4 regions of the Escherichia sp. XD33 genome follow, and region 3 is predicted to be linked to each of the others. Evidence: predicted binding sites of a transcription regulator. Region 3 holds the regulator's gene; each other region holds the start of a gene.
What was found. Region 3 encodes PurR, which represses purine synthesis genes. Its sites were predicted from a motif close to CANGCAAACGTTTGCNTG; they were not measured.
Positions count from the first base shown of each region.

Region 1: purE (5-(carboxyamino)imidazole ribonucleotide mutase) is a predicted target of PurR. The motif match lies at 3,904-3,921, and genes of this name have one in related genera.
Region 2: pyrC (dihydroorotase) is a predicted target of PurR. The motif match lies at 2,403-2,420, and genes of this name have one in related genera.
Region 4: carA (glutamine-hydrolyzing carbamoyl-phosphate synthase small subunit) is a predicted target of PurR. The motif match lies at 1,846-1,863, and genes of this name have one in related genera.

Region 1 is NZ_JAENDM010000048.1:19,846-25,908, reverse strand. It holds gene K0778_RS20350 (DUF1116 domain-containing protein) at 1-349, shown strand, start outside; gene K0778_RS20345 (DUF2877 domain-containing protein) at 360-1,175, shown strand; gene K0778_RS20340 (carbamate kinase) at 1,172-2,065, shown strand; gene purK (5-(carboxyamino)imidazole ribonucleotide synthase) at 2,260-3,327, opposite strand; gene purE (5-(carboxyamino)imidazole ribonucleotide mutase) at 3,324-3,833, opposite strand; gene lpxH (UDP-2,3-diacylglucosamine diphosphatase) at 3,951-4,673, opposite strand; gene ppiB (peptidylprolyl isomerase B) at 4,676-5,170, opposite strand; gene cysS (cysteine--tRNA ligase) at 5,344-6,063, shown strand, end outside.
Region 2 is NZ_JAENDM010000001.1:14,745-20,807, forward strand. It holds gene solA (N-methyl-L-tryptophan oxidase) at 1-328, opposite strand, end outside; gene bssS (biofilm formation regulator BssS) at 443-697, opposite strand; gene dinI (DNA damage-inducible protein I) at 987-1,232, opposite strand; gene pyrC (dihydroorotase) at 1,306-2,352, opposite strand; gene K0778_RS00100 (lipoprotein) at 2,458-3,018, opposite strand; gene grxB (glutaredoxin 2) at 3,152-3,799, opposite strand; gene mdtH (multidrug efflux MFS transporter MdtH) at 3,863-5,071, opposite strand; gene rimJ (ribosomal protein S5-alanine N-acetyltransferase) at 5,307-5,891, shown strand; gene K0778_RS00120 (YceH family protein) at 5,902-6,063, shown strand, end outside.
Region 3 is NZ_JAENDM010000002.1:104,252-110,314, forward strand. It holds gene punC (purine nucleoside transporter PunC) at 1-940, opposite strand, end outside; gene punR (DNA-binding transcriptional activator PunR) at 1,053-1,985, shown strand; gene purR (HTH-type transcriptional repressor PurR) at 1,982-3,007, opposite strand; gene cydH (cytochrome bd-I accessory subunit CydH) at 3,306-3,395, shown strand; gene K0778_RS02040 (MFS transporter) at 3,561-4,730, shown strand; gene sodB (superoxide dismutase [Fe]) at 4,965-5,546, opposite strand; gene mepH (peptidoglycan DD-endopeptidase MepH) at 5,674-6,063, opposite strand, start outside.
Region 4 is NZ_JAENDM010000058.1:11,522-17,584, reverse strand. It holds gene carB (carbamoyl-phosphate synthase large subunit) at 1-460, opposite strand, end outside; gene carA (glutamine-hydrolyzing carbamoyl-phosphate synthase small subunit) at 478-1,626, opposite strand; gene dapB (4-hydroxy-tetrahydrodipicolinate reductase) at 2,082-2,903, opposite strand; gene rihC (ribonucleoside hydrolase RihC) at 3,070-3,984, opposite strand; gene ispH (4-hydroxy-3-methylbut-2-enyl diphosphate reductase) at 4,050-5,000, opposite strand; gene fkpB (FKBP-type peptidyl-prolyl cis-trans isomerase) at 5,002-5,451, opposite strand; gene lspA (signal peptidase II) at 5,576-6,063, opposite strand, start outside.

The DNA.
Region 1 (6,063 bases), on a different contig from region 3:
TACCGAAACCTTTGGTATCGGAGGTGCGGCAATGATCGCAGCGCCTGGCGTAACGCGCTTTGTCGGTGCGGGTGGCATGGAAGCGGCCAGAGCGGTATCTGAAGAGATGGCGGAAATTTACCTTGAGCGCAATATGCAGTTGCAGATCCCAGGCTGGGATTTTCAGGGCGCGTGCCTGGGACTGGACATTCGTCGCGTGGTAGAAACCGGCATTACGCCACTCATCAATACCGGTATCGCCCATAAAGAGGCGGGGATCGGGCAGATTGGCGCAGGCACTGTGCGGGCACCGCTGGCGTGTTTTGAACAGGCGCTGGAAGCACTGGCTGAAAGCATGGGGATTGGTTGAGGAACGCGCAATGACGATCATCCATCCTCTGCTTGCCAGCCGTAGTGCACCGAATTATCGCCAGTCCTGGCGGTTAGCGGGAGTGTGGCGACGGGCGATTAACCTGATGACGGAAAGCGGCGAACTGTTAACGCTGCATCGTCAGGGTAGTGGTTTCGGCCCCGGAGGATGGATGCTTCGCCGTGCGCAATTCGATGCGTTATGCGGTGGATTATGCGGCAATGAACGACCACAGGTTGTGGCTCAAGGGATTCGCCTCAGGCGTTTCACGGTTAAACAGCCACAGCGTTATTGTTTGCTGCGTATTACGCCGCCTGCGCATCCTCAACCACTTGCAGCTGCATGGATGCAACGCGCGGAGGAAACCGGGCTTTTCGGGCCACTGGCGTTGGCGGCAAGCGATCCGCTGCCTGCTGAGTTACGCCAGTTTCGTCACTGTTTTCAGGCCGCGCTCAATGGCGTTAAGACCGACTGGCGGCACTGGCTGGGTAAAGGCCCCGGATTAACGCCGAGTCATGATGACACGCTGAGCGGAATGCTGCTGGCGGCCTGGTATTATGGCGCTTTAGATGCGCGCTCCGGTCGCCAGTTTTTTGCCTGTTCCGACAATCTGCAACTCGTTACCACAGCGGTGAGCGTCAGTTATTTACGTTATGCCGCGCAAGGATATTTCGCCTCGCCACTCCTGCACTTTGTTCATGCTCTGAGTTGCCCGAAACGTACCGCTGTTGCGATTGATTCGCTGCTGGCGCTGGGGCATACGTCAGGGGCAGATACACTGCTGGGGTTCTGGCTTGGTCAACAATTATTACAAGGAAAACCATGAAAACACTGGTTGTAGCTCTTGGGGGAAACGCCTTACTCCAGCGCGGTGAGGCGCTGACGGCAGAAAATCAATATCGCAATATCGCCAGTGCTGTACCCGCGCTGGCGCGCCTGGCCCGTTCTTATCGGCTGGCGATTGTTCACGGCAACGGGCCGCAGGTGGGGCTGCTGGCATTGCAGAATCTGGCGTGGAAAGAGGTAGAACCGTATCCGCTGGATGTGCTGGTGGCAGAAAGTCAGGGGATGATTGGCTATATGCTGGCGCAGAGTTTGAGCGCACAGCCGCAGATGCCGCCCGTGACGACGGTGCTGACGCGCATTGAGGTTTCGCCTGATGATCCGGCGTTTTTGCAGCCAGAGAAATTTATTGGTCCGGTTTATCAGCCAGAAGAACAAGAGGCACTGGAAGCGGCTTACGGCTGGCAGATGAAACGTGATGGTAAATATTTGCGCCGGGTGGTGGCGTCTCCGCAACCGCGTAAAATTCTCGACAGCGAAGCCATCGAGTTGTTGCTCAAAGAGGGGCATGTGGTGATTTGCAGTGGCGGCGGCGGTGTGCCTGTGACGGAAGATGGGGCAGGGAGTGAAGCGGTGATTGATAAAGATCTCGCTGCTGCGTTGCTCGCTGAGCAGATTAACGCCGATGGGCTGGTGATCCTCACTGATGCTGATGCGGTATATGAAAACTGGGGAACGCCGCAGCAACGCGCCATTCGCCATGCCACACCGGATGAGTTAGCGCCATTTGCCAAAGCCGATGGTTCGATGGGGCCGAAGGTAACGGCGGTGAGTGGTTATGTCAGAAGCCGTGGTAAACCCGCGTGGATTGGGGTGTTATCGCGAATTGAAGAGACGCTGGCGGGCGAAGCGGGGACCTGTATTTCGCTGTAGTCGTAGGCATTAGACATTTGTGCCTGATGCGACGCTTGACGCGTCTTATCAGGCCTACAACCGGTGCCGCATCCGGCAATTGGTGCACAATGCCTGATGCGATGCTTGACGCATCTTATCAGGCCTACAATGGGTACCGGATCGGTAGGCCGGATAAGGCGTTTACGCCGCATCCGGCAAGAATAGAGCACCAGTTAACCGAACTTACTCTGCGCCCAAATCACGCCGCTGGCATATTCCGGCGGCAGCAGCGGGATTAAGGCTTCCAGCGTCGCAGTCAGACGCGATGTGTCGCTGTCGGTCAAATTCAGATGCCCCACTTTACGCCCCGGACGGACTTCTTTGTCGTACCAGTGCAGATGCACCAGCGGCAATTTCAGCCAGTCATAATTCGCATCGCTACCAATCAGATTGATCATCACCGACGGATTATTCACTACTGGTTGCGGTAACGGCAGATCGGTAATCGCCCGCAGATGCAGCTCAAACTGGCTGATGCTGGCACCGTTTTGTGTCCAGTGACCGCTGTTATGCACACGCGGAGCCAGTTCGTTGATCAGCAGACCTTGCGGGGTGACAAAACACTCCATCGCCATCACGCCCACATAGCCCAGCTCCTGCATAATCGCCGACAGCATCTCTTCGGCTTGCGCCTGCTGCTGTGCGTTGGCCTGCGGAAAAGCGACGCTGGTGCGCAAAATACCGTCCTGATGCAGGTTATGCGTCAGCGGATAAAACACGGTACTGCCATCAAAGCCGCGCGCGCCAACCAGCGACACTTCACCAGAGAAGTTTATGCCCTGCTCGACAATACATTCGCCGTAGCATTCAGCCGGTAACTGCTCGGTTTCATCGGCGCGTAAACGCCATTGACCGCGACCGTCATAGCCACCAGTGCGACGCTTAACAATCGCCAGCTCACCTAAACGATCAAACACCGCAGGCCACTCGCTGCGTTCGGCAAGTAACTGCCACGGTGCAGTCGGCAGGTGGAGCTTATCGAAAAGCTGCTTCTGAGTCAGACGGTCAGCAATAATCGGGAACACATCGCGGTTCACAAAGGCCGGATGGCGCGCCAGCTCGCGGGTTAATGCGGTTTCCGGCCAGCGTTCTATCTCAGCGGTAATCACGCTTTGTTGAAAAGGCACCGCCGCCGGTTCAGCGTCCAGCCCGACTGGCCAGACAGCAATGCCTAACGGTTCGCCTGCCTGACGCAGCATACGGCCTAACTGCCCGTTACCGAGGACGCAAACCTGTTTCATGCCGCACCTCGCGGGTCCGGGTTTTCCAGTACTTCGTCGGTCTGGGCATTGCGCCAGTCATTCAGACGCTGGTGCAGTTCTTTATCATGAGTCGCAAGAATTTGTGCTGCCAGTAACGCCGCGTTTGCCGCGCCAGCTTTACCAATCGCCAGCGTACCCACCGGAATGCCGCGCGGCATTTGTACGATAGAATAGAGGCTATCGACACCGCTCAGTGCGGCGCTCTGTACTGGCACGCCCAGCACCGGCACCAGCGTTTTGGCGGCAATCATACCTGGCAGGTGCGCCGCGCCGCCTGCGCCCGCAATAATCACCTGATAACCGTTCTCTTCGGCGCTTTCGGCGAAGCTGAACAGTTTATCGGGGGTGCGGTGAGCAGAAACCACTTCAACGTGGTGCGGGACATTCAGGATTTCGAAGATTTCGGCGGCGAACTGCATGGTAGCCCAGTCGCTTTTGGACCCCATCACGATGGCGACACGCGCCGGATTATTGCGGGAAGACATGCGTCTTAAAACTCCTGTGGTGCACAACTCTCGGCTTTAGAGGGCACAGAGAATAGCACGGAAAGAGAGCAAGGAAAACGGTTGCGTGGCTGTGAAATCAGCAAAGTTGCGGGTTTTTTAAAACGGAAAATGAATTAGCTCAACGTCATCCGCCGTGACTTTCACCATCGAACCTTCCGTATGCCAGGCACCCAGTACCACGCGAAAAGCAGGTTGCTGATTGGCGATAAGTTCATGCACCGCCGGGCGATGGGTATGCCCGTGGATCAGCCATTGCACCTGATGTTTTTCCATCGCACTGACTACCGCGTTTTGGTTAACGTCCATGATCGCCAGCGATTTACTGCTATTGGCTTCTTTACTGTTCGCGCGCATTCGCGCGGCAATGCGTTTGCGCACAAACAACGGCAGAGCGAGGAATAGCATTTGCAGCCAGGGTTTGTGGACTTTGGCGCGAAAAGCCTGATAACCCGCGTCATCGGTGCACAGCGTGTCGCCATGCATAATCAACACCCGGCGACCATAAAGTTCGAGCACCTTTTCTTCCGGCAATAATGTCATGCCGCTTTCACGGGCAAAGCGTTTGCCGAGCAGAAAATCACGGTTGCCATGAATGAAATAACAGGGAACGCCGGAATCGGACACCGCTTTGATCGCTGCCGCCATCTGGCGATGGAGTGGGTTGGGATCGTCGTCGCCAATCCATGCTTCAAACAGATCGCCAAGAATATACAGCGCGTCGGCCTTGCGGGCTTCCCCCGCTAAAAAACGCAGAAAACCGGCGGTGATCGCCGGTTCTTCCACGCAGAGATGAAGATCTGCAATAAAGAGTGTCGCCACGATTACTCGCTAACGGTCACGCTTTCAATGATAACGTCTTCTTTTGGCACGTCCTGGTGCATACCGCTACGACCGGTTGCAACACCTTTGATTTTGTCTACCACGTCCATGCCGTCAACCACTTCAGCAAACACGCAGTAGCCCCAACCTTGCAGGCTTTCGCCAGAGAAGTTCAGGAAGTCGTTATCAACCACGTTGATGAAGAACTGTGCAGTTGCAGAGTGCGGAGCCTGAGTACGTGCCATTGCCAGCGTACCACGGGTATTTTTCAGGCCGTTGTTGGCTTCGTTTTTGATCGGTTCTTTGGTGGCTTTTTGTTTCATGCCCGGTTCAAAACCGCCGCCCTGAATCATAAAGCCGTTGATAACACGGTGGAAAATGGTGTTGTTGTAAAAACCTTCGCGGCAGTAGTCCAGGAAGTTTTTAACTGTTTCAGGTGCTTTATCGTCAAAAGTTTTGATGACAATATCGCCGTGATTGGTGTGGAAAGTAACCATTTTTGCATCCTGTTCCGTTTGATTGGTGCTTCAACCCAGTTCGGGTCATATATAGGGTGGTGTTATAGCATAACCGCACGATCGGATCATCACGCAATGTATGCTGATTCGCGCGGGAAATATGGGTATTATACGCAACTCAATTACCCACACATGTCTAAACGGAATCTTCGATGCTAAAAATCTTCAATACTCTGACACGCCAAAAAGAGGAATTTAAGCCTATTCACGCCGGGGAAGTCGGCATGTACGTGTGTGGAATCACCGTTTACGATCTCTGTCATATCGGTCACGGGCGTACCTTTGTTGCTTTTGACGTGGTTGCGCGCTATCTGCGTTTCCTCGGCTATAAGCTGAAGTATGTGCGCAACATTACCGATATCGACGACAAAATCATCAAACGCGCCAATGAAAATGGCGAAAGCTTTGTGGCGCTGGTGGATCGCATGATCGCCGAAATGCACAAAGATTTTGATGCGTTGAACATTCTGCGCCCGGATATGGAGCCGCGCGCGACGCACCATATCGCAGAAATTATTGAACTCACTGAACAACTGATCGCCAAAGGTCACGCTTATGTGGCGGACAACGGCGACGTGATGTTCGACGTCCCGACCGATCCAACTTATGGCGTGCTGTCGCGTCAGGATCTCGACCAGCTGCAGGCAGGCGCGCGCGTTGACGTGGTCGACGACAAACGCAACCCAATGGACTTCGTTCTGTGGAAGATGTCGAAAGAGGGCGAACCGAGCTGGCCGTCTCCGTGGGGCGCGGGTCGTCCTGGCTGGCACATTGAATGTTCGGCAATGAACTGCAAGCAGCTGGGTAACCACTTTGATATCCACGGCGGCGGTTCAGACCTGATGTTCCCGCACCACGAAAACGAAATCGCG
Region 2 (6,063 bases), on a different contig from region 3:
ACTGTTCGGCGCTGTGGGCGACGTTGGCGAGAAATGCGGAGTCAGCCGGGCCGAGGTTAATGACACCAGAGCGTACAAAAATGGGATCATCTTCGTTGTGGCGGGAGAGCTCATCCCACAGTGTTTGCGCGCGGAGTACCAGTGGGACATACTTTTCGCCTTCACCATAAGCATGGCGAATTAATCGCGTATCGCCGTGGTGGCTGCCGTGTTGATGCGGTGGCATATGGGCGTCGGTCATTAGCACGTTTAAACCGGCGCGGGTTGCATAATACCCGGCGGCAGCGCCTACGGAACCGCTGCCAATAATGATGAGATCGTATTTCATTTTTTTCTCTCTGCTCTCATGGTTTAAGCAGAGTAATTAACTGAATGCAGATATACAACCCAGAAATGGTAAAGGCACCGGTGAGGTGCCTTTTGGGTGGATGGTCATGTCATGTTAATGACGCCGATACTCGTTTACCGGGAAATCACCGGATTCAATTTTGGCGATTCCTGCTTCTAATATCGAAATAAATTGTCTGGCAACATCAGTGGTTAACCAGAGCGTCTGACCAACTTCAGTCCCTTCCTGCTCGGACTTATTTGGGGTCTGGTAGTGCAAACGCAACATCAGCGCATCATAGCTATCAACGGTGCTGATGTCCCACCCTACGAGCGGATGAGTCTGAATGACTTCATTATTTTTTTCCATCATGGCCCCCTAATTCGTGTTACTAGACAACGTTATTCGAGGTTCAATGCGTTTTTATCTGAAGCAACTTCAGTATACCAATAAGTAAGGGTATTCACCGAATTTTTAAAGGGGGGAACAGATAAATTTCTGCTTTTAAGATTTATATGAACAATAAAACAGCATGTCATTCATATTTTTTTAGCATATTGTGCAATTATTTTGAGGAAGTGTAGAAATTTTGTACTCAAAATTCGTAAGTAAAATAAAAAAGCCGGGGCGACCCGGCAAAAACAAAAATCACTGCATATTATTCGCTGACAAACCAGTCATCGGCGCTTTCCCACGTTTCCTGGAGAATTTCGCTAATGCGCTGTTTATCTTCTTTTGTTGCGCCAATAACCGATAAATTATTCGCTGCGGCATAACGTACCGATACGTGGCCTTCATTATCAGGAAACGCATACTGAATACGGCGGGAAAGTTCGCCAGCCAGGGCGTCAATAGCCCCAGCTGGCAATGGAGAAGTTTTCGCTATGGTGACTTCAATTCGCATAATAGCCCCCTGTTGAATATACTGGTTATTTATACAGGTAAAATAACCTAATGACAACAGGAAGCTACGATTTTTATTGTTTAACGGACCAGCGTACCGTTTCCCCGGCGAGGAATGGCACCAGGGTGTCATCAGTCAGTGCGATGCTTTCAGCAACCTGTTGCTCTTCACGTACCAGTTCGATGAATGTGTCGTTGACCGGCAAGCCATAGAACTGCGGGCCGTTTACAGAACAGAATGCTTCAAAGTGCTGCAGAGCATTCATCTCTTCAAAGACGGTAGCGTAACTGCCCAGCGCGGTTGGGGCGTTGAAGCAGCCCGCGCAGCCGCAACTGCTCTCTTTGCGATGACGTGCATGTGGCGCAGAATCCGTACCGAGGAATACTCGATTAAAACCGCTGGCGACCAGTTCACGCAATGCCTGTTGGTGAATATTGCGTTTGAGGATGGGTAAACAATACAGGTGCGGACGCACGCCACCAACCAGCATATGGTTGCGGTTAAACATCAGATGCTGCGGAGTGATGGTGGCAGCCAGCCGTTCATTTCCGTCACGGACATAGTCGGCTGCGTCTTTGGTGGTGATGTGTTCAAAAACGACTTTCAGTGCAGTCAGGCGCTGGCGCAGCGGTTCCATCACGCTTTCTATAAAGCGCGCTTCACGATCAAAAATGTCGATATCTGCATGTGTCACTTCACCATGCACCAGTAGCGGCATACCGATTTTTTCCATGCGCTCAAGTACCGGCATGATTGCGTCAACTGACGTAACGCCGTGGCTGGAGTTAGTGGTTGCGTTTGCCGGGTAAAGTTTTGCAGCGGTGAACACGCCTTCGTTAAATCCGCGCTCCAGCTCATTAGGATCCAGCGAATCTGTTAAATAACAGGTCATCAATGGGGTGAAATCGTGCCCGGCAGGTACGGCATCAAGAATACGCTGGCGATACGCCACGGCAGCCTCAACGGTGGTCACGGGCGGAGCCAGATTGGGCATTACGATAGCCCGTCCATAAATTTCGCTGGTATACGGCACGACAGTTTTTAACATGTCGCCATCGCGGAGGTGAAGGTGCCAGTCGTCTGGGCGGCGGATCTTTAATACCTGGGATGGTGCAGTCATTAATCTCTATGCTCCGGCTGAAGGGATGTTTTTGCCGGACACAAAGGATAAGCGGAAACGTTTTCCTTTGCACGAAAAATAAAGGGCGCGAATGCGCCCTCGTCATTAATCCGTAAACGGAATGACAATTTCGCCTGGCTTCACTTCAATGCCTTTCGCCAGTTTTTTCGCCATTGCTTCGCCCTGACTGCCATCTTCGCGCAGGACGTAAGCAGGTTGCTGGTTAAAGTAATTGCGTAATGCCTGGTTCAAATAGGGAAGCAACGTTTGCATCACCGTTTGCATTTTTTCCGGTTGTACCGTCGCATCGACCACTTCCATCTCTTTCAGGAAGATCGCACCTTTTTCTTTATCAAACACGGGCAGCGCTTTCAGCTTCAGTTTCATGGTCGCTTTCTGACTACCGAACAGGGAGTTCATGTCCAGATTGGCGTCTCCGGTTAGGGTAACCTTATTCGGCTCTTCGCGACCAATTTGGCTGGTCAAGTTTGTCAGAACAATATGGGCGTCAGCCACGCCGGGTAAACCGATATCTTTTGAGAAATTATTATGTTTCGCAAGCGACTGGTTAATTTCTTGTTCGGTGATGGTGTATTGGGTGAGTTGATTACAGCCAACGAGCAGGCCACTGACGATCAATGCAGCGGCAAATAAAAACTTGTTCATGGTAGTCCTCGACATGAAATCTGCGTCAATATCCTGACACAACGCAGCATGTGTCACCAGCGATAAACTCGCCAGCAGAAAAAACTGAAAACGGCGGCAACCCGCGAATACAGGCTGCCGCGGCGGGTCAGGATTAAATCGCCATTGATGATAACAAATTGATTTGTGTCTGTTTCGCCATATTATCGCGGTAATCAGCAACGCGGCTTGGCCAGTTGATTCCGGCTACCAGCGTCAGATTACGCAGTAGCGGAAATAGCTGAATATCATCTTCCGAAAGTTCGCCATTCACGGCGTTCGGTTTGACGATCAGTTTGTCCAGCGCACGCAAATCATCGCTGATATTCTTAATCAGACCGTCAGAGTGGGCCAGCAGGTCGGCAAAATTACCCGCGCTGGCCTCTTTCTTGTCGACGAAATATTTGCGCGCGGCGGGAGTAGAAAACTCATCAAATGCCGATTTGGCAAAACGCGGCAACAGCAGTTTGTTGGCGTAGCCATTGACTTTGCGCAGCCACTCTTCAATGGCAGGGGAACGTTTGCCGGTCAGTAACGGTTTGCCGTCGAGTTTATCGACATAGTGAACGATATCCATGCTTTCTGGCATATAGCGGCTGTCATCTTTTTGCAGAATGGGAACCTGTTTTTGACCGACCATCCGGGTGGGTGTTTCTGCGTCGTCGTTGAGCAGAACATGTAATTCGACGGGGATATTTTTCAGGCCGAAAATCATGCGGGCTTTGAGGCAGTAAGGGCAGTGATCGTAAATGTATAGCTTCACGTGACTCCTCCATTTGGCTGTCAGTTCACTTTCAGTATGGAGGAGTCAGGGGGGAGTATCAAATCAGGCGTCGCGTTCCAGCAAACGACGCGCGGCGCGTTTTTGACTAAACTGCCAACCCAGCGCAAGGAAAGTGAAGATGCCAATAATTCCCAGCATCATCCACGGAAGCTCTGGCTGGTGCGCCGATTTGCCCAGGTCAAACAGCCAGCCGCCACCGATATAACCAATAGCGCCACCAATCGCCAGACCCAGACGGCTAAACCCCATATAGCTGCCGCGAGCTCTTGCGTCCGCCAGCGAAGCACTTAAGGTTTCACGCGCAGGCTCGGCAATGATCGACCCGATATAAAACAGACAAATCAGGTTGAAAAGTTGTTGCAGGCCGCTGACCATGCCCACCGGCATCATGCTTAATGACATTATCAACAGCCCAGCCATCAACCGGTGTTCCAGACGAAAATGCTTTTCACTCCAGCGGGCGATAGGGTAGAGCAACGTTAACGACAGACACGCTTCAATGGCATACATCCATTTAACGGCAGAGGGCGCGCCAGCCACGTCGTTGACCATAATTGGCAGCATCAGCATCACTTGTACAGCCAGCATGTAGTAACCCGCCAGCGTCAGAACATAGGTGACAAAACGCTTGTCGCGCATCACGCGGGTCATGCCTTCGCGAACGGGCGTGCGTACGGTGGAGAGTTTCCATGCCGGTAACAACCACGCATTGAACGCCGCACACAGCACAAACAAAACGGCCCCTGTGGCGCAGACCAGGCGAAAGTCGTATTGCAACAGCCAGCTCCCCAACAATGCGCCAATGACCGCACCGGCACTGTCCTGCATCATCAACAGCGAGAAAAAACGACCACGTTGTTGTGGACGGATTAGTTTCACCACCAGCGCCGAACGCGGCGGATCAAACAACGTGCCGCCGAGTCCCGAGAGCAGGCATGAAAACCACAATAGCCACGGTTCGTGGGCGATACCCATTGTGGCGAATCCGGCGGCGCGCATCAGCATACCGGTAACAATCATCGGTTTGGCACCAAAGCGGTCGGCAATTGCGCCGCCGAAAATACCCAGACCTTGCTGAAAAAACTGGCGTAGACCGAGAGCAATACCGACCATGACGGCGGCCCAGCCCATTTGATCAACGAAGCGGATAGAGATCAGCGGGAAGACAACAAAGAACCCCAGCACGACCAGCATATTATCGATGAGCAGGAAATATTTACCCAGGTTCCTCGCCTGCGACACGCGGGACATTTCCCCTCCCGGGAAATAAAAGATGAGCACTTTCTATTCTGCATTGCCGCTAAGACTTTTCCCATCACTTCGGGGACAATATTTTTTTATCAAAACGTCGCTTTGATAGAGAGTTTTTATCAAATATGTGAATAATGCAGACAATGGCATTTTGGACTTTTCACAGGGTCTGGTTGCGCAGGTATAGTAATACTTACAGCGTATTAAAGACGTTACGGGAAGGAGTAGGTATAGAATGTTTGGCTATCGCAGTAACGTGCCAAAAGTGCGCTTAACCACAGACCGACTGGTCGTGCGTCTGGTGCATGATCGTGATGCCTGGCGTCTGGCGGATTATTACGCAGAGAATCGCCATTTCCTCAAGCCCTGGGAGCCAGTGCGCGACGAAAGCCACTGTTATCCATCAGGCTGGCAGGCCAGGCTGGGGATGATTAACGAATTTCATAAACAAGGTTCAGCTTTCTACTTTGGCTTATTCGACCCGGACGAAAAAGAGATTATTGGCGTTGCCAATTTTTCCAATGTTGTTCGTGGCTCTTTTCATGCCTGCTATCTCGGTTATTCGATTGGGCAAAAATGGCAGGGCAAAGGACTCATGTTTGAAGCCCTGACCGCAGCCATTCGTTATATGCAGCGCACCCAACATATTCATCGCATTATGGCTAATTATATGCCGCACAATAAACGCAGCGGTGATTTACTGGCGCGACTGGGTTTTGAAAAAGAAGGCTATGCGAAAGACTATCTGTTGATTGATGGACAATGGCGCGATCACGTACTGACGGCATTAACTACCCCAGACTGGACGCCCGGCCGCTAAGGAGAATCTCATGAAATATCAACTTACTGCCCTTGAAGCTCGCGTGATTGGTTGCTTGCTGGAAAAGCAGGTGACCACGCCGGAGCAATACCCGCTCTCAGTCAATGGTGTAGTCACGGCCTGTAATCAGAAAACGAACCGTGAACCGGTCATGAATCTGAGTGAATCCGAA
Region 3 (6,063 bases):
AGATCGCGCCATTGGCAATCGCCATCACACAGAATGGGATCAGGATTTCGACCAGCGACACATGGCTAATGAAGCCTGCAGCCCAGGTCGCAATGACGCTGACAGCAAACAGCACCAGCAACCACGGTAATAACTGCTTGCCTTGCCATTTCTGCAGTGCGGCGCGACAGCCATAACCACCAATCAGAAACGCGATAGTTTGCGGGACATAACTTAAACCAATAACTGCCGGGCTGTAGCCCATTTCACTAAGGATGAACGGTGAACCGGTCAGCCATGCAAAAAAACTGGCTGAACAGGCCGCATATATCAGCACGTTGCCGCGATAGGTTTTAGAACGTAGCAGGTCGGTAAAGGTCAGACCATCCTGACTATTGTTACGGGCCTTCGTCGTGGGTTTGAGCCAGAAAATAGGCAGAATCAGCACCACGGTAATGGCAAACAGGGTGGCGAAAATCGCCTGCCAGGAAAAATGGACCAGCAGCCAGCTTCCTAACAGGGGAGCAAGTGCCGGAGACAGACCCACCAGCGGCATGATGGTCGCAAAAATACGGTTGACTTTCTGTGAAGGATAATAATCCGTCACTAACGCTTGCCAGATAACCGCCGCGGCGCAGACCCCCACAGCCTGTACAAAACGCAATACCAGCAGCGTAGCGGCGTTTTCTACCCACAGCATCCCCAGACTACCTAACGCAAAAATTGTCAGGCCGATTAATAACACCGGTTTACGACCATAACGGTCGGAGAGTGGCCCCCACAGAAGCTGGGCTGCGGCAAAACCGGCAAGGAACAGACTAAGGCTGGCACTGACAGCAGACGCAGGCGTTTGCAGGTCGGCCTGTATGGCGGCGAAAGCAGGCAGATACATATCGGTTGCCAGAAAACCGAGTACGCTCAAACCCGCCAGCCAGACTAAAAATCTTTTCCCAGGTTGCATGTATATTCTCTAAATCTCTCAATTAAACACCGCCGCAAAGTGTAGGGAGTGAAATTAGTGTTGTGAAACGGTAATATTTGATGACTGGTTTCAAAAATTTTGTAGGCAGACTATGTGGTCAGAATATTCACTCGAAGTTGTTGATGCGGTAGCGCGTAATGGTAGTTTTAGCGCTGCGGCACAGGAGCTGCATCGCGTTCCTTCTGCGGTCAGCTATACCGTGCGTCAGCTGGAAGAGTGGCTGGCGGTGCCGCTCTTTGAACGACGGCACCGTGATGTGGAGCTGACCGCTGCTGGAGCGTGGTTTCTCAAAGAAGGGCGCTCTGTTGTCAAAAAAATGCAGATCACCCGCCAGCAATGTCAGCAGATAGCGAACGGCTGGCGCGGTCAGTTAGCTATCGCAGTGGATAATATTGTCAGGCCAGAACGTACACGGCAGATGATCGTTGATTTTTATCGCCATTTTGATGATGTCGAACTTCTTGTCTTTCAGGAAGTGTTCAACGGTGTCTGGGATGCGCTTTCCGACGGGCGCGTGGAACTGGCGATTGGCGCAACACGCGCGATTCCGGTAGGCGGTCGTTATGCCTTCCGGGATATGGGGATGCTAAGCTGGAGTTGCGTTGTTGCCAGCCACCACCCGCTGGCGTTGATGGATGGCCCATTCAGCGATGATACGTTGCGCAACTGGCCGTCGTTGGTGCGCGAAGACACCTCGCGAACGCTACCTAAGCGTATTACCTGGTTGCTGGATAACCAAAAAAGACTTGTCGTGCCTGACTGGGAATCATCGGCAACCTGTATCTCGGCAGGATTATGCATAGGGATGGTGCCAACACATTTCGCCAAACCGTGGCTTAATGAGGGGAAGTGGGTAGCATTAGAACTGGAAAACCCCTTTCCGGATTCGGCATGTTGTCTGACATGGCAGCAAAATGATATGTCGCCTGCGTTAACCTGGTTGCTTGAGTATCTCGGCGATAGTGAGACGCTGAATAAGGAGTGGCTGCGGGAGCCGGAAGAGACTCCCGCAACGGGTGATTAACGACGATAGTCGCGGAACGGGCCGTCAGCCACGGAGCGGCGTTCAATCAAGCGCGGATGCACTTCAATGGACTGCGGTTCTTCACGTTTGTTGACGATACGATCCAACAGCATGTTGAACGCTGTTTCACCCAGCGAGTCTTTTGGCTGATGGATCGTGGTCAGCGCCGGCGTAAAATAGCGGGCGTTGCGCACGTTATCATAACCGATCAGCGAAACATCCTGCGGGACGCGCAGGCCCATTTCATCAGCAGCACAAAGTGCGCCCATTGCCATGATATCGCCACCACAGAAGACGGCAGTAGGGCGATGCGGCTGCGACAGGATTTGCTGCATGGCGCGATAACCGGATTCAGGTTCAAAATCACCCTGCACAATCCAGCTTTCCGGCACCTTGATCATTGCTTCTTCCATCGCCTTCATAAAACCGGCAAGGCGGCCTGCGCCAGTGTTACGTTCCAGCGGGCCGGGGATAACGCCGATTTCGCGGTGACCGCGTTCAATCAGATAACGCCCGGCCATGTAGCCGCCTTCGAACGCGTTATCAATGACCGCATCGGTGAAGTCAGCTTTTGCTTCACCCCAGTCCATCACCACCATTGGGATATGGCGATACTCTTCCAGCATCGCCAGCAACGGCTCTGGGTACTCAGAACACATCACCAGCAGACCATCGACGCGTTTTTGCGCCATCATCGACAGATAAGCCCGCTGTTTCTCAAGATTGTTCCACGCATTACCCAGAATCAGGGTGTAACCTTTCTGGAAGCAATTTTTTTCAACCGCTTCAATGATCTCGGCAAAATAGGCCGCTTCGCTGCTGGTCGCCAGCAAACCGATAGACTTGGTGTGGTTAACCTTCAGGCTACGCGCCACCGCGCTAGGGGAGTAGTGTAATTCTTTAATCGCTGCCCACACGGCGTTGCGCGTTTCTTCAGCGACGAAACGTGTTTTGTTGATCACGTGTGACACAGTTGTAGTGGAAACGTTTGCTCGTTTCGCTACATCTTTTATTGTTGCCATTCCATTTCACTCCAGACCCTAACTTCAGCTCCTGCAAAATCGCAAGGTAAACGTTTGCCTTTACACACCTTACGCACAACAAAAGTGTTGCGGTACGCCGGAAAAACGACACGGAGCGTCAGGAAGGGGTCAATGGCCAGTACGCAAATAGTGTAAGCGTGGAATTTTGGCCGATCTTGACGAAAAGGGGAAGTGGTAAAAACACTTATCATTATAAATGACGGGAGATTTTTTCATCACAGTGTGTAAAAATGCGTAATATCACTTTTTGTGTGGTAATAAAAAAGGAGAAAACTTGATGAGCACCGACCTTAAATTTTCACTGGTAACAACGATTATCGTCCTCGGTTTGATCGTAGCCGTGGGTTTGACTGCCGCGCTGCACTGATTTCCTCTCGAGGGAGCGCGTTCTCCCTCGCATCTCCTTCCTGTTTGTTAGCAAAATGGCAAAAGTGTTTTCTCTTTTTGTTATTTTCATTTTTTTGTGATTGCTGTCATGCTTTCGCCACTTTAATGAATATCGCGTAATGACGCGAAGAGGTGGAGATAAGGCATGAAAATTAACTATCCGTTGCTGGCGCTGGCGATTGGCGCGTTTGGTATCGGGACAACGGAGTTCTCGCCAATGGGCTTGTTGCCCGTCATTGCGCGCGGTGTGGATGTCTCGATTCCCGCTGCCGGAATGTTAATCAGTGCCTATGCAGTTGGCGTAATGGTGGGCGCGCCGCTGATGACGCTTCTACTTTCTCATCGTGCCCGCCGCAGTGCGTTGATTTTCCTGATGGCAATTTTCACGCTAGGCAACGTTCTTTCCGCCATCGCGCCGGATTATATGACCCTGATGCTTTCACGCATTTTGACCAGCCTGAATCACGGAGCATTTTTTGGTTTGGGTTCAGTCGTGGCCGCAAGCGTGGTGCCAAAACATAAACAGGCCAGCGCAGTTGCCACTATGTTTATGGGGTTAACCCTGGCAAATATCGGTGGCGTGCCGGCGGCGACCTGGTTGGGTGAAACCATCGGCTGGCGGATGTCATTTCTGGCAACGGCGGGGCTGGGAGTGATTTCAATGGTAAGTCTGTTCTTCTCATTACCTAAAGGTGGTGCAGGGGCACGACCTGAAGTGAAAAAAGAGCTGGCGGTATTAATGCGTCCGCAGGTGCTGTCTGCATTGCTGACGACGGTACTGGGAGCTGGTGCAATGTTTACTCTCTACACCTATATCTCTCCGGTACTGCAAAGTATTACCCACGCAACACCGGTGTTCGTCACGGCAATGCTGGTGCTGATTGGTGTCGGATTCTCTATCGGTAACTATCTCGGCGGCAAACTGGCAGATCGTTCAGTTAACGGCACGTTGAAAGGCTTTTTGTTGCTGCTGATGGTGATTATGCTGGCAATCCCGTTCCTGGCCCGCAATGAGTTCGGCGCAGCTATTAGCATGGTGGTGTGGGGCGCAGCAACCTTTGCGGTCGTACCGCCGTTACAGATGCGCGTGATGCGTGTCGCCAGTGAAGCGCCGGGTCTGTCTTCATCAGTCAATATTGGTGCCTTTAATCTTGGAAATGCGCTGGGAGCAGCTGCTGGTGGTGCGGTAATTTCCGCTGGGCTGGGATACAGCTTTGTGCCAGTGATGGGAGCGATTGTCGCGGGACTGGCATTATTGCTGGTGTTTATGTCAGCCAGAAAACAACCTGAAACAGTTTGCGTTGCTAACAGCTAATTAAACAAAAACGCAGAAGGATAACCTTCTGCGTTACAGTTGCTGACAACGTGCGATTTATCTTGCCGGATGCGGTGTTAACGACTCATCCGCGTTGACATGAAAAGACGCGTTAGGCGTCGTATCATGCAGCGCTTGTCGGATGCGGCGAGTGCCTTATCCGACCTACATCGATGATCCGCGTAGGCCTGATAAGCGTAGCGCTTCAGGCAATGCTGCATTTGCCATCAGTTATTATGCAGCGAGATTTTTCGCTACGAATTCCCAGTTCACCAGCGCCCAGAAGTGCTCCAGATAGCCAGGACGTGCATTGCGATAGTCGATGTAATAAGCGTGTTCCCAGACATCAACGGTCAGCAGCGGAGTCGCATCGGTGGTCAGCGGAGTACCCGCGTTAGAGGTTGAAACGATAGCCAGTTTACCATCGCTGTTTTTCACCAGCCAGGTCCAGCCAGAACCAAAGTTTTTGATCGCTGCATCAGTAAACTGCGCTTTGAAATCGGCAAAGCTGCCAAAAGATGCGGCGATAGCTTCAGCGACTTTTCCAGTCGGTTCGCCACCGGCGTTCGGTGCCAGGCAGTTCCAGTAGAAAGTATGGTTCCAGACCTGAGCTGCGTTGTTGAATACGCCACCTTCAGAGCTGCGAATAATCTCTTCCAGTGATTTACCTTCAAACGCGGTACCTTTAATCAGGTTGTTCAGGTTAGTGACATAAGTCTGATGGTGCTTGCCGTAGTGATACTCGATGGTTTCCGCAGAAATGTGCGGTGCCAGAGCATCTTTAGCATATGGTAGTGCAGGTAATTCGAATGACATTGCTACTCTCCTTTATTATTAATTTGCATACGTACAATAGCCTTATTGTGCGTATGGATAGGGTAGCAAATTAAAAGGTGAGACAAAAGATGAACTTACCCTGTTGCCGTAACAACAGGGTAAAGTTTTAGCGAAGTGTTTTTGGGGTCATTACCCGACGAGCGCCAACATAGTGGCGCTGCCAGTAGTCTTCACTGAGAGAAGTGATTTGAATTTCCTGACCTGTGCGCGGTGACTGAATAAATTTGCCGTTGCCGACATACACGCCGACATGATCGGCTGTGCCGCGTCCCTGAGTACGGAAAAAGACCAGGTCGCCGTTTTTCAGTTCACTACGTTCGATTGGCGCTGCATCACGCAGGTGATACATTTCATTCGCCGTACGCGGAATACGAATTTTCACCAAATCTTTATAAGCGTAATAAACCAGGCCGCTGCAATCAAAACCGGTACGCGGTGAGCTGCCACCCCAACGATATGGCTTACCAATTTGCTGCATCAGTTTATTCATTGCCAC
Region 4 (6,063 bases), on a different contig from region 3:
CTTCCATCGTGTGTGCGATACCGGAACGCGCGGTTTCCAGACCAATTTTCTTCATCGCTACGTCGAAACGACGGCGGTCTTCTGCTTTATCAATCGCATCGGCAGTGGCACCAATCATGGTGACACCGAACTCTTCCAACACGCCCTGACGTTCCAGCTCCAGCGCGCAGTTCAGCGCCGTCTGACCGCCCATCGTTGGCAGCACCGCGTCCGGGCGCTCTTTTTCAATAATCTTGCGTACAACTTCCCAGTGAATCGGCTCGATGTAGGTTGCATCAGCCATTTCCGGGTCGGTCATGATGGTCGCCGGGTTGGAGTTCACCAGAATGACGCGGTAACCCTCTTCACGCAGGGCTTTACACGCTTGCGCGCCAGAGTAGTCAAACTCACACGCCTGACCGATAACAATCGGGCCCGCACCCAGAATCAGGATACTTTTTATATCTGTACGTTTTGGCATGGCTCTTTTACTCCTGATTACTTAGCGGTTTTACGGTACTGCTCAATTAACTCGATAAAGTGGTCGAACAACGGCGCGGCGTCGTGTGGACCAGGGCTGGCTTCAGGGTGCCCCTGGAAGCTGAATGCCGGTTTATCGGTGCGATGAATGCCCTGTAACGTACCGTCGAACAGGGATTTATGCGTGACACGCAGGTTTGCAGGTAATATTGCTTCGTCCACCGCAAAACCGTGGTTCTGGGCGGTGATCATTACCACGTTTTTCTCCACATCTTTAACCGGATGGTTGCCGCCGTGGTGACCAAATTTCATTTTGACAGTCTTCGCACCGCTCGCCAGCGCCAGCAGCTGATGACCGAGACAGATGCCGAATACCGGAATATCGGTTTCGAGGAATTTCTGGATGGCGGTAATGGCGTAATCGCACGGGGCCGGGTCGCCAGGACCGTTGGAGAGGAAGATGCCGTCTGGATTCATTTTCAGCACATCTTCCGCAGAAGTTTGCGCCGGAACGATGGTCAGGCGACAGCCTCTATCCACCAGCATCCGCAGGATGTTGCGCTTGGCACCAAAATCATAAGCCACGACGTGGAACGGCAGCTCGTCTTCTTTTTTCGCTTCTGGCAGGCCACCGGACAACGTCCAGCTCCCTTGTGTCCAGCTATAGGCTTCTGCGGTGGTCACTTCTTTTGCCAGATCCATGCCATTCAGACCTGGGAACGCGCGGGCTTTTTCTAACGCCAGCGCCGCATCCGGGTTATCGCCCGCGATAATGCAGCCATTCTGTGCGCCTTTCTCGCGCAGTAAACGCGTCAGCTTACGGGTATCGATATCGGCAATCGCCACGATGTTATGGCGTTTCAGGTAAGAAGAGAGGTCTTCGGTATTACGGAAGTTGCTGGCAATCAGCGGCAGGTCGCGAATCACCAGACCTTGTGCATGTACCTGAGAAGATTCTTCATCGGCGTCATTGGTGCCGACATTGCCAATATGGGGATAAGTAAGAGTAACGATTTGACGAGAATAGGAAGGATCAGTGAGGATTTCTTGATAACCGGTCATTGAAGTATTGAAAACGACTTCCCCAACCGCCGAACCTGTTGCCCCTATGGCCCGACCGTGAAACTGGGTTCCGTCTTCCAGAACCAATAGCGCTGACTTAATCAAAACACCCTCCAGAGAATATTCACTCACTTTATTTGCATATTAATTCACAATGATGACGTAAATCAATGCAAATCTGCTTACCGACGAATTTCTGGCAAACGGCGGCATTCTGGAGATATGGGCGCTAAAAGTCAACTTAATGGCAGGATTTTTTATATTATTTTGTGGCTCATGCATGTTTTACAGGCATTAAGCGGCAAAAAGATCATATAACCTGTTCTGGAAAACGCTTGCGCAGCAAGAAGATTGCATGAAATAAAAGCGAGTAGGGAAAAGTGGACCAAATGGTCAAAATTTACATTAAAACAACAAAAACCGAAGACAAAACATGTAATTTTTGGCACTTATAGACAATTTAAAAACATAACACTAAAAATAAAAGGGCCAAAAATTAAAGCCCTTTACAATCAATAAATTAAATGTGTTATTTTTGCACCATAACAAATATTTTGTGGTTACAAACTATTGAGATCAAGCACATCTCGCATATCAAAAAGACCACTTTCCTTACCACTCAACCACAAAGCCGATCTTACCGCGCCGTTAGCAAATGTCATGCGGCTGGACGCCTTATGGGTGATCTCCAGACGCTCGCCAATATCGGCAAACATCGCGGTATGTTCGCCAACGATGTCACCTGCACGCACGGTGGCAAAACCAATGGTGCCAGGCACACGTTCACCGGTGTGGCCTTCACGACTGTAGACCGCGCAATCTTTCAGATCTTTATCAAGGGCGTGGGCGATCGCCTCTCCCATTGCCAGTGCGGTGCCTGACGGCGCATCAACTTTATGTCTATGATGTGCTTCAATAATTTCGATATCGGTGTAGTCACCCATCACTTTGGCTGCTTTCTCCAGCAGCTTAAGCATGACGTTAACGCCAACGCTAAAATTGGCGGCAAAGACAATCGCAATATCGGCGGCGGCGTCACGAATCGCCTGTTTACCGGCTTCGTCAAACCCCGTAGTGCCGATCACCATCCCTTTGCCATGCTGGCGACAAAAAGCGAGATGGTTCAGCGTACCTTCCGGACGGGTAAAATCGATAAACACATCAAAATCATCTTTTATCGCATCAAGGCTGCTTTGCACGGTAACGCCTGTTTTCCCTGCACCAGCCAGCTCACCGGCGTCGCTGCCCAGTAAAGAAGATCCTTCGCGCTCCAGCGCCGCGCCCAGCTGCACGCCTTCTAATGCCAGCGCCGCCTGAATCAACTGGCGGCCCATACGCCCCCCGGCTCCCGCGATGGCAACGCGGATGTTTGCATCATGCATAGCTATTCTCTTTTGTTAATTTGCATAGACCGTTTTCAGAGTAACCAGCGCATCGCTACGCCGCCAGCCAAAAACGCTGATAATTAGAAATTAATGATAAACAGGGAGGGATATCAGTGAAAGGCATGAGTCGATGAATGACTGCATGCCGATAACATGTGACAGGTTACGGCACCAGAGCCAGCAAATCAGCCACCCACTGTTGGAAGCCTTTTACATTCAGATCCAATGCCACCTGTACATTGGCTGGTTTGCCCAGGCAACCGTCGATATCAACCACCGTCGTGCCTGAGGTAAATTCGCCTTGAGTTTCTACCGCGACAAAACACGGCTTGAGGGTGAATAAGTCCGGGCGCACCAGCCAGGCGATGGCGCAGAGATCGTGCATTCGCAGACCGCTTTGCATACTGCCGCTACGGTAGTGGCTAAACAGGGCGTGGAGCATTTTTCCGGTGCGATTCAACTCCGGTAAAGTAGCGAGATAGTCAGGGGTTAATATTGCCTGATTGGTGACATCCAGACCGCACATGACAATTTCGATGCCGCTACGGAAGACACAGGCAGCCGCTTCTGGATCGGCAGCGATATTAAACTCGGCATTTGGTGTACAGTTGCCGCGACCAGCAGAACCGCCCATGATCACCAGACGGCGAATATGCGGTTTGCATTCCGGGCATTGTGAAAGTAACAGCGCAATATTGGTTAACGGGCCGATGGCTACCAGGGTAACAGGCTCTGGTGCACGCATCAGGGCATCCCGAATCGCCAGAAACGCCGGTACCTCGAGCGGCTTTCGGTTGTGCTCAACAAAGTCGTAGCCAGCCATTCCCGATTTGCCGTGCACAGATGCCGCATCACGCGGTGCGCGTACCAGCGGCACAGCGGCTCCCTGGGCGAGCGGAATCTCCGCATTCCAGAAATGCAGCAGTTGCAAGGCATTACGGGTAGTTTTCTCAACCGAGACATTACCCGCGACGGTGGTCATCAGTTGCAGGTCGAGTTCGGGGGCAAAAATCGCGGCGGCAATGGCGACGGCATCGTCAATGCCGGGGTCAGTATCGAGGAAGATAGGTAAACGCATGTTTTCTCCATAAAAAATGCCGGTAACAAGACCGGCATTTTCGCATAACTTAGGCTGCTAATGACTTAATCGACTTCACGAATATCGACACGCAGCTCTTTCGGCACTTCGAAAACAATGTTTTCTTCACGGCCTTCCAGCGGAATGGCTTCACCACCGCCCAGCTGCTGCAAACGTGCCACCACATTTTGCACCAGAATATCCGGAGCCGATGCGCCCGCAGTCACGCCGACGCATTTAACCTCTTTCACCCACTCTTCCTGGATATCTTTCGCATCGTCAATCAAAAACGCGCGTTTGCCCATACGCTGGGCCAGCTCCGCCAGACGGTTGGAGTTGGAGGAGTTTTTCGAACCGACCACCAACACAACTTCCGCCTGTTCTGCCAGGGCGCGTACCGCTTCCTGACGGTTAGTCGTGGCGTAGCAGATGTCATCTTTGCGCGGACCGACAATTTTCGGGAAGCGTTTACGCAGCGCGTCGATCACATCAGACGTGTCATCCACCGACAGCGTGGTCTGGGTCATAAAGGAGAGCTTCTCTTCGTTTTTGACCGTCAGTTTCCACACATCGTCCGGCGATTCGACCAGATACATTCCCCCTTCCGGGTTACTGTACTGGCCCATCGTACCTTCCACTTCCGGATGCCCGGCGTGGCCGATGAGAATCGACTCTTCGCCACGACGGCTGGCGCGGGCGACTTCCATATGCACTTTGGTCACCAGCGGACAGGTGGCATCAAACACCGTCAAATCGCGGCTTTTTGCTTCGTTACGTACCGCCTGAGAAACACCGTGTGCGGAGAAAATCAGGATCGCGCCGTCCGGTACTTCGCTAATCTGCTCAATAAAGATAGCCCCACGCTCACGCAAGCTATCGACCACATAGCGGTTATGTACCACTTCGTGACGGACATATATCGGTGCGCCGTAAATGGCCAGCGCGTTTTCAACAATGCTGATAGCGCGGTCTACCCCGGCACAAAAACCACGCGGGTTGGCCAACAGGATCTGCATGTTACGCCTCCAGTGCCGGATCGATTTCCAGCACTTCAATATCAAAATGAACGGTCTGCCCGGCCAGCGGATGGTTGAAATCAACGGTAATGGAGTCGCCGTTAATTTCGCGGATCACGCCAGGCATCTCACTGCCATCCATTGCGGTAAAAAGCATGATTGCGCCAATTTCTGGCTCGCCTGCATCCATAAATTCACGGCGGGAGAAGTACTGAATCAGGTCCGGTGACGGCACGCCAAACGCCGCATCTGGCTCCAACGAGAAGGTGGTTTTATCGCCCACTTTCAGCCCCAACAGGTGTTGCTCCAGCCCTTCAGAAAGAGAAGCATCACCCAGGCGGAACAGCGCCGGTTTACCGTTGTTGCGGGTAGACTCGGCGGTGGTGCCATCGTCGAGTTTTAGCGTGAAGTGCACCAGGACGGCGCTATTGCTCTGTACAGATTCAGACATGCAGGTTTGCTCTTATATTTGAGGATTTTTGCCGGATGCGGCGTAAACGCCTTATCCGGCCTACGATTTCGCAGCAATCTGTAGGCCGGATAAGATGCGTCAGCATCGCATCCGGCAGGGTTTATTATTGTTTTTTCGCTTTAGAAGGTAAAAACCCTTCCAGCACGATCAACGCCGCACCGACACAAATGGCAGTATCGGCAAGGTTGAAGGTGGCGAAGTGCCAGTCGCCGACGTAGAAGTCGATCATATCGACAACGAAGCCGTGCCACAGGCGGTCGAACAGGTTGCCCAGCGCGCCGCCAATAATCAGCGCATAAGCGATATTGTTTAGCTTCTGCGTGGCCTTCGAGCGATACATCATCACTGCCAGGATCACGCTAATACCAATCGCAATACCGGCAAAGAACCAACGCTGCCAGCCGCCGCTATCGGCAAGGAAACTAAACGCCGCGCCATAGTTACGCGCATAATGCAGATTAAGCGACGGGAACAGCGGGACCGTATCCCCCAGAGCAAAGTTCTGGAGGATCAGGTATTTGCTGCCCAGATCGATAATCAGCACGACTACCACCAGCCACAGCCAGCGTAGCCCTGTTGAACAGATCGATT